Regions from separate parts of the Pseudoalteromonas sp. SR44-2 genome, predicted to be linked through region 2. Evidence: predicted binding sites of a transcription regulator. Region 2 holds the regulator's gene; each other region holds the start of a gene.

Region 1 (4,820 bases), on a different contig from region 2:
GATTTTATTCAGCGTTTTCAGAAAAAAGCGTTACCAGATGAAATCCCAGAGCTAACAATCACTATTGCAGAAGATACTATTTTAATTGCTAACTTGCTTAAAGAAGCAAATTTAGTAGTAAGTACATCAGAAGCAATGCGTATGATTAAGCAAGGTGCAGTTAAACTCAACGGTGAAGATAAAATCACTGATACCAAACTTGAAATAGCAAAAGGCACAACGGCTATTTACCAAGTAGGTAAACGTAAGTTTGCAAACATCACTGTAGCTTAAGCACAGTTTAAAAACTAAAAAACCAGCCTCGGCTGGTTTTTTTGTGCTCGTATTTTGAGCCCTTTAAATCAATTTTAATATTTCAATGCTAGCTATTACTAACAACCAAAATACACGGGCCTGATTTAACCTATTAATTATTACAGGTACATCCTCGGGTGTAGGTAGTCTATCAGTACCAATACGCATTTTATTAAAGCGAGTACCTAAATAAACTGCAGGCCCGCCCAGCTGCACGCCAAGTGATGCAGAACATGTGCTTAAGAGCCAGCCTGTATTTGTTTGATAAAAATGCCTGCCATAATGCTTTATAAAATGCATGCTTTGTTTGCTTGCTCGACTTGCTGCAATAGTTAAAGCGAGTAAGCGCATCGGAATATATTCAATAATAAACAAGAGTGTTTTAAGCGGTTTTAAAAAGTAACTATTTGGGGGGATATCACTACGCCATGCTTGTTGTATTAAGGTAAGTAACCGATAGGCAAGGGCAGCAATAGGACCAAATGCTAAAAATATAAATATGACTACGAAATAGTATCGAGCGGTGCGCAGTATTAAACTCTCAATTAATGCTTTGATAATACCAGCTGATGAAAGTCTATTAACTTCACGGGCAAGCAGTGGCTTTAGTAATTCGCGCGCTGTGGATTTTTGATTTTGTTTAGTTAGCTTTGCAATGCGAAGTGCTTTTTTATCAATGCTCTTACTTTCTAGGCATAAATATAAAATAAGGCCAGCGAGTAATTCAGGATAAAAAGCAAACTCGAGTAGTAACACTACAATAATTAGAATAACACTTAAAATAAGTGAGCTTGCGAGGATAGCTGCCAAATATTGATAGCTTTTAGGTTCTTTGCTTTTGTATATACGTTTGCCAATAGCACTAAAAACAGCATTTAACGCCGTATTAGGATGATACCAGCTAATAAGGGGAATAAAGCGCTCAGCAAGGAGCGCTAGTATAAAGGCAATAAAGTCCAAGTGATTTTGAACAATATTGCTAAGCATTTACAGAGATACTGCTGTAAGCTTTTCTAAAAGTGCAACAACCATTTTAGATGAGTTGATTGATGCTGTTTCTAGGTATTCTTCAAATGATTGTGGTGACTCTTTACCAGCAATATCAGACATTGAGCGAATTACGACAAATGGTGTGTTTAGCGTAAAACACGTTTGTGCAATTGAAGCGCCTTCCATTTCAACAGCAAGCATTGTAGGAAAATCACTACGTGCTTTATCAATGCGTATAGGGTCACACATAAATGTGTCACCAGTACAAATTAAGCCAACGAGTGTTTTAACATCACTGATTTGTTCGATAGTTTGCTGTGCTGCTTCAACTAATTTAGGGTGTGCTGCAAAGCCTGCCGGCATTTGTGGTACTTGGCCAATTTCGTAGCCAAAAGCAGTTACGTCTACATCGTGGTGACGTACTTCTGACGAAATTACTACATCGCCTACACTAAGAGAAGGATCGAATCCACCGGCTGAGCCTGTGTTAATTATGCAATCAGGTTTGAAGTTATCGATCAGTAAGGTAGTTGCAATAGTTGATGCGACTTTACCAATACCAGATTGAACAAGTGTCACCGTGTTACCAGCCAACTCGCCAGTATAAAAAGTGAAACCTGCTTTAGTTAAAATTTGTGGGTTTTGCATAGCTTCACGTAAAATTTTAACTTCTGGCTCCATTGCGCCAATAATACCAACATTCATAAAGTTTAATTCCTGAGTTTGAATCACTTGATTATACGTGAAGTTAGCAATAAAAAACAAAAAAGCGAGCTTGTTTATGAGCTCGCTTTAAATACTTTTTAGGAGAGTATTTAATTCGTTTTTTAAATTTCAGCTAACGCGGTGGTTTGCGCTTTAGCTTGAGAAGGTGAAAGTACCGCTGGCTTATGTGAGCGATTACGAACAGGGCGCTGAGTTTGTGTTGCTGCAGGCTGCTTACCAAGTTTAAACATAATTGCATCGCGTACTTCAGAAGGACGGTAGCCCGATTTAACTTTCATACGAATATGTGGAATGCCCGCAGACTCTAGTGCACCGTTTACAAACCAGTCGCGTTGAGCTTTGTGGCCATCTTTGTTGGCATTGTTAACTAGGTCAACAGCAGCAATGATTGTTAGTTTTTCTTTGTCGATTAAAACAAAGTCGAGTTGCTTATTTTTAGCTTTAGCTAAAGCAGCACGTTTAGACTTTACTGAAAGGCCCTGCTTACAATCAATAACGTCGATTAATTTAACACGGCTGACTATTTTGTACTGATCGCCTACAGCACGCTCGAGAAGATTTAAAAAAGCGCCTTCAACCTGCGTAAAAACAGTTTGTTTGCGAGTAAAAGGATACGGATTTCCGCCATCGTCATTAAATTTTGACGCAACAACAGAGGCCCCGACAACTAATACTAGGATTAATAATAAAGCGAATTCCATACGGTAACTCCATAACAACAAATTGACACTGCTCAAACAAAGCAATTTACGTGCCTAAAAAGTATGGGTTATAAAATAATTACCGACTGGTTTTACAAGTAATAGCTACATAGCGATTAAGCTTTGTAGCCTCCTTTAATACCTTTTACCGCAATAGCGACAGCATCGTGTGCATGCAGTGATTCGTAGTGGTTTATTTGCAGCCAATAATCACTGTAATTGTTTGCCTCGAGCAATGCTTTAATTTTACGCGCTGCATCTTCACAAAACATAAGGTTTTGACCATTCAAACGGGCAAATTCTTGCTCGTCTTCACGTTTTACTGCTGCTTGTACTGGTGTTTTAAGCTCAGCTTCAAGGGTATTAATTAGCGTAACTACGTCAAATTCTTGAATGTTGCTATCAAGCTTTACTTTTACGTTGGCAATAGAGCGCTGCGAGTGTGGAGTAGCTACAATGCCTTGTGTAGTGCCTAGCCATTCGTGCACATCTTTTTGGCTTAACGTTTCTTGGTTAAACTTTTCGTTAAACGCGTTTTGTATAAGCTGTCGCGCAAGTGCAGCAGAGCATGGGCACGTTGAAGAATAAGTAACATCTACGGTTAGCTCGTAGCTAATAACGTTATTTTCAATTGTACTGGTAAGTACAACTGGGTAGCTTTTCCAGCCCGCTTTACCACTTAATAGTGACTTACGGCGTAGCGGTAATTCAAATTTAAATTCAATTTGCGCTTTATCGCTCAGCCCTTCGTGGCTAGTTATAAAGGTATCGAGTGCCTGCGCTATTGTTTGTGGGTTGACTTGCTGCTCGGTTGAAAGCAGGTCAAGTGCTAAAAATAGACGTGACATATGAATGCCTTTGGCATCTTCTTTATGTAAATTTACAAATGCACGAGCTTTGGCGTTTACTGTAACTGGAGATAAGTATCGAGATTCAAAAATAAATGGCAGTTCTATTTCGCCCATGCCAACCCAGTCTAATTTACCTGTTTGTAAAGCGGGTGCAGTGTCTGCTATATCTGGCATATTGGTTTGCATGTGCGCTACTCGTATTTTGGGGATAATAAAGCGAGGCATTTTACACTAAATAATTTATTGCTGAAATGATGAGTTTAATAGATGAGCTAAATCAAACATGAAAAATTCTGTTTTTATCGCACAACGTGAGTAGTGGTAGGAGAAAAATGCTAAAATCTGGGAAAATGGTATGTTTATACATGTGCATTGCCTTCTTTATATTAAGTACACAGCTAAGAGATAAAATTACGTATGACCGATTATTCTTTGAGCCCTTGGGCTCGGGTACTTTCCAGCTCAATAACGCGATTTGGTGAATTTAAAACCGCTGCTATTTGTTACACTTTATTTTTAACTGTATCTCTTATTTTATCGAGCATGTTTTATTATGTGGCGATAGGCGAATTACACCTGGTTGATATTTTAGCCGTGGTATTTTTTACGGCTGTAGTTTCCCCTTTAATTATAAGTGTGTTGCTTAATTCAATTCGTCAACTAGATGCCTCATATGCTTATTTAGATAGCGCCACCAAGCAAGAAAAGCTTTTAAATCAAACCCTAAAAGATAACATTAATCGTCTAAATATCGAAATTGATGAGCGTAAAATGGCATTTCATGCCAAGCATCGCGCTATTGAAGAGTTACGACGAGAAATTGCTGAGCGTAAAAAAACACAACAAGAACTTGCTCAACAAAGCATGCTGCAGCGCTCAATAGTAGATTCATCTCCTGATTTGTTTTATTACCGCGATAATAATGGCGTGTTTGCTGGTTGTAATAAAATGTTTGAAGAAGTAATGGGCAAATCAAGTAGCGAACTAATTGGCAAAACGGTTGAGCAAATATTTCCTAGTCACTTTTTATCTGAAGTTTTGAAAACCGATAAAGAGGTAGAGCAAACGCATAAAGCGCTGACTATTGATGTTGGTTATGAGGTGAATGGTGAAATGCGTTGGTTCGAGCTGCGTAAATTGCCTTTTATAAATGATGACGGTGACTACATTGGTTTACTGGGCTTTGGTCGTGATATCACAAGTCGTAAGGAGGCCGCTCAAGCGCTCGAAACGGCCTATAAAGACAAAGGTAAGTTTA
Region 2 (4,820 bases):
TCACCGATTTGCTCATGCTTGAAAATGGTAAAGCATTGACTACACAAGGCACTAGTTCATGAATGCAGCGCGCATAATATTAAGCGTTTTATTCATTAGCTGTATGGTTTGGCTTTGGTACCCTTATTTTACACAAACAAATATTGTGCCTCAGGCTGAGCCTGAAGTTGTTGCTAAGCCTGATTACATAGCTATTGAGCTCAAACAGACAGCCTATGATGAGCAAGGTAAAATTAGCCACAAAGTCACTGCGGCTAAAATGGAGCTATACCAGCAATTAGGTTTCACGTTTTTCGAAAAACCCATTTTCACTTTATATAACGAACAACAAACGTGGCAAATAAATGCAGACGAAGCAACATTATACGAAGATAAACAATTAATTTTAGAAGGTAATGTGGTTGCCAAAAATTTAACCGATAACGCCATGATAGACAAAATCAATGCTGATAATATTCAGGTTGATATAAAGTTATTAACAATGCGTTCGGAGCAACCCGTCATTATCACTGGACCCAATTTAAAAATCACCGGTAAAGGCCTAGAAGCCGACTTAAAAACCGAAGTGATAAAACTAATTAACCATACGCGAACCATATATTATGACCAATAAAATATTAAAATCACTTATAATTCCTACACTTATACTAGCGTTTAATAGTAGTGCTGCAGAGCAAAACACGCAACCTGCTGCCAATCAAATTTCAATAAGTGCCGACAAGCAAGAAGGTCAATTAAAAGCTAATGTGGGTATTTTTGAGAAAAACGTTGAGATTATTCACGGTAATCGCCGCATTACAGCCGATCGCCTAGAAGTACACAAACGTGATGAACTTGGTGATAATAAACAATTATTAATTGCCACAGGTAGCCCTGCGCACTTTGAAGAAAAGCAATCAGACGGCACGACTATGAGCGCCAGTGCTGATGAAGTACGTTATGATGTATCTAAGCGTTTTTTAACGCTTGTTGGTAATGCACAAGTATCGCAAGCCGGACAAAAAATAAATGCTAAAAGCATTACCTACGACATAGAGCAGCAGCTCATCAGTGCCGAAAAAGATGAAAACTCAACTGACCGCGTTCACACAATTTTAGTACCGATCGAAACTAAAAAAAGTAAAAAAGGCGATAAAGGTCAACCATGAGCACATTAAAAGCAGAACTATTGGCAAAAAGCTATAAAGGTCGTGAAGTTGTAAAAAACGTCGGCCTTGAAGTACAAGCTGGCAGTATAGTTGGCTTACTTGGCCCTAACGGTGCTGGTAAAACAACGACTTTTTATATGATTGTAGGGCTTGTTCCTAGCGACAAAGGTAAAATATCTATTGATGATAACGATATTACTCTTTTACCTATGCATAGTCGTGCTAGATTAGGCATAGGCTACTTACCGCAAGAGTCATCAATTTTTAGAAAGCTGACTGTTTATCAAAACTTAATGGCCATTTTAGAAACGCGCAAAGAACTAAATAAACAAGCCAGAGAAGACACGCTCAATAACTTATTAGATGAATTTAGCATACAACACATTCGTGATAGCCAAGGTATGGCATTATCGGGTGGAGAACGTCGTCGTGTAGAAATAGCACGAGCGCTGGCAGCAGATCCTAAATTTATATTACTGGATGAACCGTTTGCCGGTGTTGACCCTATTTCGGTATTAGATATAAAGAAAATAATAGAACATCTTAAAAATCGTGGGATTGGAGTATTAATTACCGACCATAACGTAAGAGAGACCCTTGATGTTTGCGAAAAAGCCTACATTGTTTCTCATGGGGAGCTGATTGCATCAGGTACTCCAGAACACGTATTAAATGATAAAACAGTACGCGATGTTTATTTAGGCGAGCAATTTAGGCTGTAACATTTACGCCATGTCTTTAAGCATCTGCTAGTATTAATTATAACAACATAAAAGGATTGTTAGAGATACATGAGGCAATCACTACAGCTGCGCATGGGCCAGCAACTTACAATGACTCCACAGCTGCAACAAGCTATTCGTTTGTTGCAACTCAGTACATTGGATCTCCAGCAAGAAATACAAGAAGCTCTCGACAGTAATCCACTATTAGAGGTTGAAGAGGCAGACTATTCTGAAGACGCTGCTGGTAAAAACGAGCAAAAAGCTGATACCGATGACATAACTGTTAGCGCATCTGCTGATGATGCTCCGAGCGAATATGAACAAGATACTGGTGAAGCACTTGCAAAAGACACGCTAAGTGACGACATGGCTATGGATGTCAGTTGGGATGAGTACATGAGTGCCGCTCCTGCAGCCTCATCAGGTCCAATGCCTGAAGACGAATCAATATACCAAGGCGCCTCTACTGAAACGCTGCATGAGTATTTAATGTGGCAATTACAACTAACGCCATTTAGCCCTACCGATGAAGCCATCGCTATTGCGATTGTAGAGGCCGTCGATGATTCAGGTATTTTAACATTAAGCTGCGAAGAGATTTTAGAAAGCTTTAATCAAGAAAACGAAGATGATAACGAAGTCGAACTTGATGAAATTGAAGCGGTATTAAAACGCATCCAACTGTTTGATCCTGTTGGTATTGCTGCACGTAGTTTACAAGAGTGTTTGTGTATTCAGCTTAATCAATTTGATAAAGAAACACCTTACATTAATGAAACGAAAATGATTTTAACCGAGCATATTGATCTATTAGCAGCTCGCGACTATCGTACATTAATGAAAAAAACTAAGCTTAAAGAAGAAGAGCTTAAAGAAGTGATGACACTAATACATACTCTCAACCCAAAACCTGCAGATACTATTGTAAGGGAAGAATCTGAGTATGTTGTTCCTGATGTGTCAGTTAAAAAAATTAAAGGCCGCTGGGTTGTCGAATTAAACCCAGATAGCATGCCTAAAATTCGTGTTAATAGCCAATACGCGGCAATGTCTCGCACTGTAAAATCAAGTGGCGACAGCCAGTTTATTCGCTCACATTTACAAGAAGCTAAATGGTTTATTAAAAGCTTAGAAAGTAGAAACGACACGCTATTAAAAGTTACTAATTGTATTGTTAAGCAACAACAAGGCTTTTTTGAACATGGCCCTGAAGCCATGAAACCAATGGTTTTAAATGATGTCGCTGAAATGGTAGAAATGCACGAATCGACAATTTCGCGTGTGACTACTCAAAAGTACATGCATACACCCCGTGGTATATTTGAGCTTAAATATTTTTTCTCAAGCCATGTAAGTACTGAAAACGGTGGTGAATGTTCATCTACAGCAATACGTGCGCTTATCCGAAAATTAATCGCAGCAGAAAACTCAGCAAAACCATTGAGTGATAGCAAAATAGCGGATATATTGGCTGAGCAAGGAATTAAAGTAGCGAGACGTACAATCGCAAAATACCGCGAATCTCTTGCTATTCCACCGTCAAATCAGCGTAAAAGTCTGATTTAAGACGCTAAACTAAAAGGGTAATGCTTATGCAACTAAACTTAACTGGTCGTCACGTAGAATTAACCGATTCACTAAGAGACTATATTAATACTAAATTTGCGAAGCTTGAAAGACACTCTGATCATATTAATAATGTTCATGTCATTCTCGATGTAGAAAAGTTAAATCAAAAAGCAGAAGCCACAATACACGTAAGCGGTGCTGAGCTATTTGCCTCTACAGAACATCAAGATATGTATGCCGCTATTGACTCGTTGATCGACAAGCTCGATCGCCAAGTAATCAAACACAAAGAGAAGCTTGCTCGACACTAATATGATGAAATTAAGTTCACTTATATGCCAGGACTGCAGCAAAGCTGCGGTCCTTTTTAATAGCAAAAAAAGAATTTTAGAGTTCATTAGCGAACTTGCTCACGACAAACTTCCGTATTTACCGCAACAAGATATTCTTAATGCTTTAATGAGCAGAGAGAAATTAGGTAGTACAGGTATAGGGCGTGGCATTGCTATTCCTCATGGAAGAATGAGCGGTGCAGAAGAGCCTTTGGCTTTAGTGCTCGTTAGCGAAACTCCAATAAACTTTGATGCAATCGATAATCGCCCTGTTGATATTTTTGTCGCACTCATCGTACCAGATGGCGATAACCAGCAGCACTTAAAGACTCTAGCAACCATTGCTGATAAACTAAACAACAAAGATTTTTGTAAACAGTTACGCAGTGCAAAATCTGATACTGAGCTTTACCAAGTTATTGTCGATCAATCATAGTTTTATAAAGGGTGTTAAATGGAGTTAATTATCATAAGCGGCCGTTCTGGTTCTGGAAAGTCGGTTGCTTTGCGCGTTGTAGAAGATTTAGGTTATTATTGCGTAGATAATATTCCAGTAAACCTACTACCTTCATTAGTTCGCAGTGTATCTGATAGCTACGATAAAATTGCTGTTAGCATAGATGTGCGCAACATCCCTAAAGAACAAGATGAATTTAACGATATTCTTGAATACTTGCCTGGCTTTGCAAACCCTACGTTGTTTTATTTAGATAGCGACGATCAGACATTGATCAAACGCTTTTCTGAAACACGCAGATTACACCCACTATCAATAGACTCGTTGCCCCTTGATTTAGCCATCAAAAAAGAAAAAGAATTACTTGATGTATTAACCACTCGCGCCGACTTTATGATAGATACGACTGATTTAAGTGTTCATCAACTCGCTGAATCTATTCGTGAAAAGATTTTAGGTAAAAAAGATAAGCAACTGATTGTCACATTTGAATCATTTGGTTTTAAACACGGTATACCAAAAGAAGCAGACTACGTATTTGATGCACGCTTTTTACCAAATCCACACTGGGAACCTGAGTTGAAGCCTT
Region 3 (4,820 bases), on a different contig from region 2:
CATATCAGAAGTGGCATGCACCGGCTGCATTGAAGGGATTATTTTTAACGCTTTAAAGCGAGGGATATCATCAGGGGTTACAATTTGGGCGTGCTCTATTCGGTTTCGCAGTAATATACCGCCCGTTTTTTTAAACACATTTTGATAGGCATCAAGTACTACTTTATTTGCTTTGTCGCCAATGGCGTGAGTATTTGCGCTAAAGCCGCTTTTAAAGCTTTGTGTAAAGAGTGCTTCGAGTTTCTCTTGTGTTTCAAGCATTAAACCATGGTGACCAGGTCTGTCTGCATATTCTTCAATAAGTGCTGCACCACGAGAGCCCAGTGCGCCATCGGCATAAACTTTAACACTGCGAATTTCCATAAAGTCATTTTTGTCGTGGTACCGGCCTGCCTTTAACATTGTGTCTAAATCAGGGCTTGCCCCACTTAACATTGCCACAATACGTAGTGGTAAATTACCAAGGTCGCCGCGCTCTTTGTAAACCTCCCATGTGGTTTTATCAATACCTGCATCGTGAGTAGAGGTAATGCCTAAACTTAATAGATGTTTACCAGCTGCATCTAGTGAGTCACTTATATCTTGTTTTGAAGGGGCTGGCATATGTTGGGTAATTAGCGATTCTGCTTTGTCTACAAAAATACCCGTAGGATTGCCAAATTCGTCTTTAATTATCTCACCGCCTTCAGGTGCTTTTGTTTGGGCGGTAATACCTGCAAGTTCGAGCGCTTTTGAATTAACCCAAATGGCGTGGCTATCAACTCGAGAAAGCACCACAGGTCGATCGTTAACTACTTTGTCTAAATCTTTAGCCGTAGGAAAGCGTGTATCAGGCCATAGCTCTTGGTTCCAACCTCGCCCTATAATCCAACCTTGTTTGTTATCGGCAAATACTTTTAGTTTACTCGTTACTTCATCAACCGATTTTGCACCGCGTACATCAAGTTGCGATAAATTATCGCCAAGGCCAATAACGTGCCCATGAGCATCAATTAAGCCTGGTAATAAGGTATTACCGTGCGCGTCAATTAGCTTGGCATCTGGGTAGCTATCTTTAAGTGTATCGCTACCTAGTTTTACTACCTTGCCATTTTTAATAACGAGGGTAGTAAACTGCTGTACTTCACCTTGATATAAAGGGGTATAACCGTTGGCATTATAAATTACTTTTGTTTGTGCAATAGTGTAACTAGAACTAGCGCAAAGGCTGGCTAGTATGAGTGGTTTTATTATTTTTTTGAGCGACATAAGGCATTATTTTTTATTGTTAGTGCGTTAACACTAGCAAACCCAACTTTATAATACCAATATGTGAGACAAATTATGATGAAGAAAAAAGCAGTAAAGCTAGAACATAAAATATCTAGCTTTTGAAAGGGTTTATTTACTAGCGTATAAACTGTATTCACTTAGCGTTAGCTTGCCGTCTTTGTCTTGATCGTAGCTTGAAAACCGAGACCACAAAGCAGGGTCTACAGCGGTTTCTGAACGTGTTAAAAAACCATCCTGGTTTCTATCAAGTTTTTCAAATTGCTCTGCAACAGTGTTGCTTGCAGCAAAGCCTAATGTGCTAAAAATACTAAACGCAAAAAGCGCTATATAGCTTGTTTTTTTCATGAAAAATACTCAGTAGAGGTTATTGGTAAGGTAATTTTTAAATTCGATTAACGAAATTTGGTTATCTTGGTTTTTGTCCCATTTTACGAATGTGTTTAATAGTTGTGGTTGGGGATCAAGTTCGTTATGCGTTAAATAGCCACTTTTGTCGCTATCGAGGTGATCAAAGCGTTGCTTTACATCAAGTGCAGCGGCATCAAAGCTTAATAGTATTAAGATGCTTATAATAAGGGGAAGTATCTTCATGGTGTTCCTTCCAAAAGATGTATTTAAAGTTTGTGGCTAAAATAAAGTGAAAAGGAAAAAGCACTTGCCGTAATTTAACTCCCAACATTAAATCCTTTTACACACTCCCTCAGGGATTATGGCAAATGCTTTTAATTCCAGTTTACCTATAACAAGATTAAGTAAAGCTTAATCAGTAATTACTCATCAAGGTTTAAAGCTTTCAAATTCTTTTTTTGAGATTTTTTCATCACCGTCTTCATCTAAGTCGGCAAACTGTCTCATTACTTCCTTGTCTTCCTTTGCTTCTGCAATGGATATTTGTCCGTCCATGTCTTTATCTAAGTGGGCAAAACGCACATTTGTTGGCGATGCAATTACGGTGGCACTAATTGCTAAAAACATTAATGAAAAAGCGGCTATAAGTTGTTTCATAATCACGTTCCTTATTAAATGAGTTTATTGAATAAATTTTTTGAATTCATCTAGCGACAATTGCCCATCTTGATTAGTATCAATTTGAGAAAAATTCTCGTGTAACACAGCATCTTCACCTGCTTCGGCTTCACTCAATGTGCCGTTACTGTCTTTATCAAGTTCGTTAAAAGTCGCGTGAACGTCCATTGCGTGTGCATTAGCGCCTAAAAAGCCTAAAGCCAGTAATGATGAAATTACTAAAATGCGTTTGTTCATAATTATTTCCTTATTGATTAAAGTTATTACTCCTATTACAAAAATGGTGCCAATAATAATTGTTGTTATTTTTCAATTGGTTATTATTTTTGCTTTAAGCCAGTGAGAAGTTTTTACTGGGTTTATTGTAATTTTTGTGCGCCTTTTGCAACACTATTTAGTGAGGTTGAAAGGGAATTTATTAAAATCAACGAGTTACGCTGTCTCTATTTGGCGACACATTGTTTTATAGTGCTGGCTGTTAATCGTATTAAATATAATTGCTGGTTCAGCTAGTGTATAAGGTAAGCACTTAATAATAGAGCGCTTAACTTAAAAGGACTAAACGAAATGCCAGCAACCATAGCTAAAAAATACCAAGCAATGCTTAACTGGCGGCCTAATTTAATTGGGCAATTTGCAATGAGTATGCTGCTTTCGCTACTTCCGCTTTCTATAGTGGTGATCGTATTTTTAAATGCGCTTAATAAGCAATTAGCGGTTACTCAAAGTATTGTGAGTAGTAACTACCAAGTTACCAAATCGTTTAACACTCTAAAACAAGAGCTCAACAGCCTTGAGCGCGCCACTAGGCAAAACTGGGTATTAAAAAGTGAATCGCTAGATAAGCTCATTGTTGATAAATGGCAATCATCCCTACAAAGCATTGATGAACTCAAATTTGTAAACACGAATAAAGAGTATATCCACCAATGGCAACGCTTATATACCACCTTACAAACCGCGCATGTAAAACTCGTTGAGCAAAAACAACAACAAGCTGAGCTATTTGTGCCAGTGAGCGATTTAATTGCTGAGCTTACTTTATGGTTACGTGATAAAAACGAAGCGCAAATTACCAATAACCAAAATGAGCTTACAAGCCTGCAAGCGTCATTTATAAACTGGCTGGTGGCACTTATTCCACTGACTTTAATTGTTGGGGGAGGTTTTTTATGGCGCATAAGTGGGCGGCTAAAAGGGTTAACTACGGTTATTGATAAGCTTGGGCAGGGGCATTGGCAGCAAAAAATATCTGTGAAAGGTTCAGCTGAGCTTGTTGAGCTAGGAGAAAAGCTCCAATGGGTACAAGAACAGCTTCATATGCTTGAGCAGCAAAAAGATACTTTTTTACGCCATGTAACTCATGAGCTAAAAACGCCGCTTGCTTCAATGGTTGAAGGCACTGATTTATTAACTGATGAAATAGTAGGTCCAATTACCGCTGAGCAAAAAGCAGTGCTTGAGCTTATTAGCCAATCTATGGTGCGCCTTCGTACAATGATTGACAGTTTGCTGAGTTATAATGCGATTCGCACCAGTAAAGACAGCTTAAGCGAAGTTGAATTTAGTCTTCTTATTAATAAAATTAATAGCCATTTTGAGCATCGCTTAACTGCGCGTCAGCAAGCTCTGCAGTGGCAAAATACTTTACCTAACAAACCGCTTGCTTTACCTAGTGAGCTTATTGAGATGATTTTAATTCAGCTTATTTCAAATGGCTTAAAATTTTCAGAAGATAAGCAAAGCGTTACTATTAATTTAGCGCTTGAGCAAAACCAGCTTTGTATCGTTGTGATTGATAAAGGGTGCGGTATTAAAGAGCAAGAAAAAACTCAAATTTTCAGCGCATTTTATCAAGGTAAACACAGTAAAAATGTTACGCTGCAAGGCAGTGGGCTGGGTTTAACTATTGTAAAAGAGTCTGTTGAACAGCTAAGAGGTACACTTAGTGTTGAGCATAACGAGCCACATGGTTGCCGGTTTTCAATTAAAATTCCCATAACAAAAAATCTAGGAGTTAATTAACATGCGCTTGCGTTTAATCGCTATTTTATGTGTGCTCAGTAGCAGCATGGTTATATCAGGTTGTGAAATTAATAATGGGCAAGAAGAGCGTGTGTCAATTACACCTGCACCTGTGGTCGATACAAAAAAAACGATCGACAAAAACAGTAACCCTAGTCCAAAACCTAGACCAAAAATTGAACCAAGCTATCCTCCTACAGAGCAAGTTATTGCATGGCACGCTAATCAGTGTGGCGGGTTTAAATTGGTACCTAGCAAAGATGTTTTTACAGGCGAAAACGAGCTTAAACGCTTTTTTAAATTTATGTGCTTAAACATAAATAATGATCCAAATACGGTAATGACTCAGTTGCTAAAGCTCGATCTTGCTTACTTTTGGCCTGATGACATAAAGCAATATTTATGGCTTCAAAAGCAGCAAGTAACTATGCAAATAAATGCTAAAAAAGAGCAGCAAGCACTTAATAATAAAATGCAAGAAACCCTCTCATCGTTAG
Region 4 (4,820 bases), on a different contig from region 2:
CTTAATGGGCCGTACTGGCGAAGCCTTTGAAGAAATGCCACTATATAAAACGCAGGCTCAACAATACCTTCATTACAATAAAGGCTCAGTTGCGATGATGGCGATTTATGATCGTTTAGGTGAAGTACGCTTAAATGCAGCACTTAAAGCGTTTTTGAATGAGTTTAAATATCAATCAACGCCATATCCAACCACACTTGATTTACTTAGTTATTTAAAGCGAGATGCAACACAAGCTGAACAACGTTTTATTGATGATCAGTTTAAATATATAACGCTTTATGAGCTTGAAATGAAAGAAGTGTCGGTTACAGATGATGTTGATGGCGAAGGTTTTTATACAGTAACACTGAGCGTTGAAGCAACTAAGCAGCATGCCGATGGACAAGGTGAAGAAACTGAGCAGCCGCTCGATGAGCTAATTGATATTGCATTATTTAGCGACGACCCTGAAAACTTACTCGCTGAAGACTTTGTTATATACTCGCAAAAGCATCAAATAGTATCTGGTACCAATACTATTGAGCTAAAAGTAAAAGAAAAACCATTATTTGCAGGGGTTGATCCTTACATTAAGCTGGTCGATAAAGACAGTAAAAACAACTTAGCTAAGTTTTAAAGTCTATTTATTTACTAAGCACTTAAACTGACTACTTTAAAGGCCGCATTTATGCGGCCTTTATGTGTAATAAACTGTATAAAACTTCATAGCGTTTCTACATATTCCCCACAGCTTTTTACGCTAATATTTTATGTTCTCTTATAAAGTTACCTTACTGATATTTAGTTTATAAGGAAGAGTATGAAGCCATTAATAATAGGGGCGATAGCATTAAGCCTCAGTGCTTGTTCTGCGGTAACCATTCAGCCACAAGCAACAGCAAAAATAACGAGCCAAGCTAATTACGAAGATAGCCGCCCATTTTATTTATGGGGATTAGTGGGTGAGCAGCGGGTAGACGTAAAACAAATATGTTCAAATACACCCGTTATTCAAATGCAGTCACAACAAACGTTTAGTGATGGAGCGCTGAGTTTAATTACGCTTGGAATATACTCGCCCCATACCATTAAAGTGTGGTGCCAAGAGCAAGTACTAGGGGAGACATTATGAGCATCAAGCTATTTGCAGCCGGTTGCACACTGATTATTTTAACGGGGTGTACAAATATTTACTTTGATAACGGTATGCAGAGCAAAGTAAGCAATAAAGCGCTAAAAAGCTCACAGTGGCATCATAATTTTGCACTTGCGTTGTACGAGGGATCAGAGCCGTTAGATTTAACAAAACATTGCCCACAAGGGGAGTGGCAAAGCGTTCATACGTATAAATCGTTTACTAATAGTTTAGCTGAGGTGGTTGTGAATCAAATTGGCCCAGCTTGGTACCCTAAAACTGTCGCAGTACAATGTAATAAGGTACCATTTAAAGCAAAACAGCTATAAAACGAGAAAAGGGCCAAAAGGCCCTTCGTGTCGCAGCAAGTAACACATTCTTTCTTATAAATTAAAGTCTACAGAATAAGCAACGTAAGCTTTAATATCTGAGTCATCCATATCTGTATCAGATAAACCAAAAGTGAACCCATCTTTCGAAATTGATACACCATAATCTAAGATATTATCATCGCCAATAAAGTCACCAGAGTAGTGCCCTAAGTGAAGTGCCATTTCAGTGCCGTTACTGCCAACAGCAAAACCGTAGTCAGCTGTCAGGTAAAGTGAATCACCAAAGTCTGTACCATCACCACTTGCAGCTGATGTTGCAAGTACTGAAGCACCAAATGTAAAGCCTTCAACACTGATGCTACCGTAAATTTCAGAGAAATCTGCGTCAGCTTCAGAAGCGGCATCTGGGTAAGCGTAATAAATATAGCCAACATCGTAGCTAACGCTTTCGTTAATGTCGCCACCAAAGCCTGCATATAAATCAAGCTCATAGGTCATTTCATCTGCCCACGATGCATTTGAAGCCCAAGTACCTGCATAAAAGCCCGATTCATTGGCGTAATCAATACCGCCTGAAATAGCTGCATCTCCCCCAGTTTGCTCTTGACCACGCCATAAGTAGTTTGATGTTGCCGCTGCGTTTGCTGTTACTTCAGCATGTACGGCTGTTGATGTTAAAGATGTTGCGCCCATTAATGCTATAGCACTTATAGCGATGGTTTTTTTTAGTTTTAGCATGTCCATTTCCCGTTATATGATTTTTGCTCGCCAAGGTTTTTATTATGTATTCGGAACCTTTAGGCTGACGGCTTTTTATTGTTTAACTAACGAGATAATTGCACTGTATGTGCCAGCTTCATTGTTTTTTATTAAAAATTATTTTTATACATTAAAAACATGAGCTTGTATTTTATAGATTGAGAAGAGATATGGTATGTAGGAAGATGTTGCGCACACTGCTGGTGCATAAATTAACCTAGCCGCACCATAAAAGTACGGCTAAATTAGAAGTTTTTAGCCAAATATAGTGCGCATAAGGCTAATTGTTTCGTTTACACTACGACCTTTTTGAACTTCACTCACAATTGAATCGCGCTTACTGCGAATGTGCTCAGGAATATCGTCAGCAGCAAGTGCGCGGTCTACCAAAATTTCTGCAGACTCTTTACCTCTACGCTGAGTTTTACCTGTCGTAGTTGTAGTTCGTTTAGGCTTACTTAACAGTTTGATGTAGTTAGAGTTATCTGGTGTTTTTGCATCAGCATAGTGAAAGAAACATGGGATTAGTGCTTTAATAGCAACTAATTGTTCTTCTAACTCATTACTAGGTTTAGCCATTTTGTACCATGACATAGCTTGAATACCTTTTACAATATCTTGCCAGTAACGCTCAAAATCACTATTTTTTAGTTTAGAAACACCAAGGGCACCGCATAATGCATCTAATCGATTGTTTGTGATCGGAGTAAATATATCAGGGCGACGCATTGCAAGCAGTCGTGTTGCAGGCGCAAGTGTTGGTTTTTCATTATTGTCGGTGAATATTTTTGAATAAGCAGCAACAAATTGTTGATATTCGTATTGAGTAATGTCACCTTCAAGTGGAATATTTACTAGTGCATCGTCAAAGGCACCTGGTAAATCGCCAAGCATTTGATGAAAGCTCTTCGCACTTTTTGTTGATGCAAACCATTCAACGTCAAAGTTGTATGTGCTTGGATCAAGTGATGCCATGTGCTTACCGCTAAACGCAAGTAAATCTTCAGGAATCATATCTTTAAGAGATTGTTCACGAATGCTTTTAATGTAGTCTACTAAGCGAAGCTGTTCATCAAGAGCAATAACGTCTTTGTGTTGTTCTACAAATACACTTACTACAGGCCATGGAGCAATACGTAAAGTTTTAACCTGTAAAAAGCTGATAGCTGAAATAAGCTGATCGTGTAGCTTCTTAAGTACTGGTAATTGCTGCGGCTCTAGTAAATCGTAGTTCATACGATCTCTGCTTGCACTTAGCAATTCGTAACACCAAGGTAAAAAATCATCAGGGTGGTTTTCTACTTTCACGGCCATAAGGTTAAGGCTTAATTCTGAAGATTGCTTCAGAATGTTCTGATAGATTTGATTTTCTTGTTCGCCTAGCGTCATTTTTGACGGTGAAATTAGCAGTTTTTTCATGCCTTGTAGAATCTCCGGTTTAGATATATATTTTTTTGCTGGTCTATTTTAGCGCAATTACGCTAATAACAACAGCGCTGTCCTCCATACGTTGTAATTGAAGTAGCTAAATCGGCGTTTTTGCTAATAGAATGAGGCCAACGTTTTAACATGTATCAATCATTTTTATCTAGTACAAAGAGACTTTCAACTGAGGTATTAAAATGCTTTGCTATTTTTAGAGCAATTATTACCGAAGGGGTAAATCGTGCCGTTTCTACTGTACTAATAGTCTTACGTGAAACCGCAATTAGATCAGCCAAGTCTTGTTGAGAAAGGCCTGCTTCTTTGCGGTATTTTGCAATTTTATTTTGCACTTTTGCTCCTAATCTTTGCTTTGCCAAAGAATTGATACGCCGTATATTAAACTCATTACAGCAATGTAAAATGTAGCCATCATGCTGTGAGATACTTCTAAAGCAAGAGTATCGGAGAGTAAGTACACGCCACCCATACTAAAAAGTAAGCCAAGCACGACATGTTTATAGGCAATAGTGTCGATGGTATTTAAATACTCATCTTTATATGTAAGGTGGTATTTCATTCTCCATGTAAACCCGCCTCTGATCACAAACATAAAGAATGAACCTAAAAAAGCAGCAGTTCCTAAAAACAATAGTGGGGCTGATGTTTGATTAAGCATTGGGTAAACACTAATGATTAATAAAGTGACCCCCATGAATAATGAAAACCATGCATTTTGGCCCATAAATTTTTCTTCACTTTTAATATCGTAATTAGACATAGCTCATTTCCTTTTAAAATTTTTACAATATGTAACCTGTAGGTATCAATGTAACCTTAAGGTTTCACCGGGTCAATGTTTATTTGTAACCTAAAGGTATCAAATTGTTTCAGGGGCGATTCAGGATGGGAATGTAATATCTAATAAAAAGCTTTTTTATCAGAACGACAATGATTTTAAGGCTAACACTCGCTATGATAAGAACATTATTTGCACGTTTGAAAGGACGATCATGAAAACCTTACTTAAAATTGTAGGTGTAATACTTTTACTATGTATAGCACTAATTGTTGCCGCACCGTTTCTAATCCCTACTGATACTATTTTTAACAAAGTTTCAGAACAGGTAGAACAAACAACTGGGCGCACTCTTACCATTAAAGGTGATAAAACACTTAGCGTATTCCCT

Evidence for each region. Region 2 encodes sigma-54, which starts transcription at its own class of promoters, with help from an activator protein. Its sites were predicted from a motif close to GTTGGCACGNNNNTNGNNT; they were not measured.
Region 1: a site for sigma-54 is predicted at 2,751-2,769, ahead of H5115_RS04945 (DUF2726 domain-containing protein). Genes of this name have one in related genera too.
Region 3: a site for sigma-54 is predicted at 2,571-2,589, ahead of H5115_RS03590 (EF-hand domain-containing protein). Genes of this name have one in related genera too.
Region 4: a site for sigma-54 is predicted at 2,286-2,304, ahead of H5115_RS19005 (TorF family putative porin). Genes of this name have one in related genera too.

What each region holds. Positions count from the first base shown of each region.
Region 1 covers NZ_JACJDW010000005.1:171,451-176,270, reverse strand. The annotation lists gene tyrS (tyrosine--tRNA ligase) at 1-273, shown strand, start outside; gene H5115_RS04955 (regulatory signaling modulator protein AmpE) at 337-1,281, opposite strand; gene mtnN (5'-methylthioadenosine/S-adenosylhomocysteine nucleosidase) at 1,282-1,989, opposite strand; gene H5115_RS04945 (DUF2726 domain-containing protein) at 2,112-2,711, opposite strand; gene folE2 (GTP cyclohydrolase FolE2) at 2,828-3,748, opposite strand; gene arcB (aerobic respiration two-component sensor histidine kinase ArcB) at 3,980-4,820, shown strand, end outside.
Region 2 covers NZ_JACJDW010000008.1:35,627-40,446, reverse strand. The annotation lists gene kdsC (3-deoxy-manno-octulosonate-8-phosphatase KdsC) at 1-62, shown strand, start outside; gene lptC (LPS export ABC transporter periplasmic protein LptC) at 59-613, shown strand; gene lptA (lipopolysaccharide transport periplasmic protein LptA) at 603-1,148, shown strand; gene lptB (LPS export ABC transporter ATP-binding protein) at 1,145-1,870, shown strand; gene H5115_RS06785 (RNA polymerase factor sigma-54) at 1,940-3,439, shown strand; gene hpf (ribosome hibernation promoting factor) at 3,466-3,753, shown strand; gene ptsN (PTS IIA-like nitrogen regulatory protein PtsN) at 3,758-4,210, shown strand; gene rapZ (RNase adapter RapZ) at 4,229-4,820, shown strand, end outside.
Region 3 covers NZ_JACJDW010000004.1:42,067-46,886, forward strand. The annotation lists gene H5115_RS03570 (amidohydrolase) at 1-1,248, opposite strand, end outside; gene H5115_RS03575 (EF-hand domain-containing protein) at 1,381-1,617, opposite strand; gene H5115_RS03580 (EF-hand domain-containing protein) at 1,627-1,863, opposite strand; gene H5115_RS03585 (hypothetical protein) at 2,050-2,277, opposite strand; gene H5115_RS03590 (EF-hand domain-containing protein) at 2,302-2,535, opposite strand; gene H5115_RS03595 (sensor histidine kinase KdpD) at 2,866-4,323, shown strand; gene H5115_RS03600 (hypothetical protein) at 4,325-4,820, shown strand, end outside.
Region 4 covers NZ_JACJDW010000051.1:1,744-6,563, forward strand. The annotation lists gene H5115_RS18990 (M1 family metallopeptidase) at 1-619, shown strand, start outside; gene H5115_RS18995 (Bor family protein) at 803-1,114, shown strand; gene H5115_RS19000 (Bor/Iss family lipoprotein) at 1,111-1,446, shown strand; gene H5115_RS19005 (TorF family putative porin) at 1,501-2,187, opposite strand; gene H5115_RS19010 (hypothetical protein) at 2,464-3,627, opposite strand; gene H5115_RS19015 (helix-turn-helix transcriptional regulator) at 3,783-3,983, opposite strand; gene H5115_RS19020 (hypothetical protein) at 3,992-4,411, opposite strand; gene H5115_RS19025 (AsmA family protein) at 4,644-4,820, shown strand, end outside.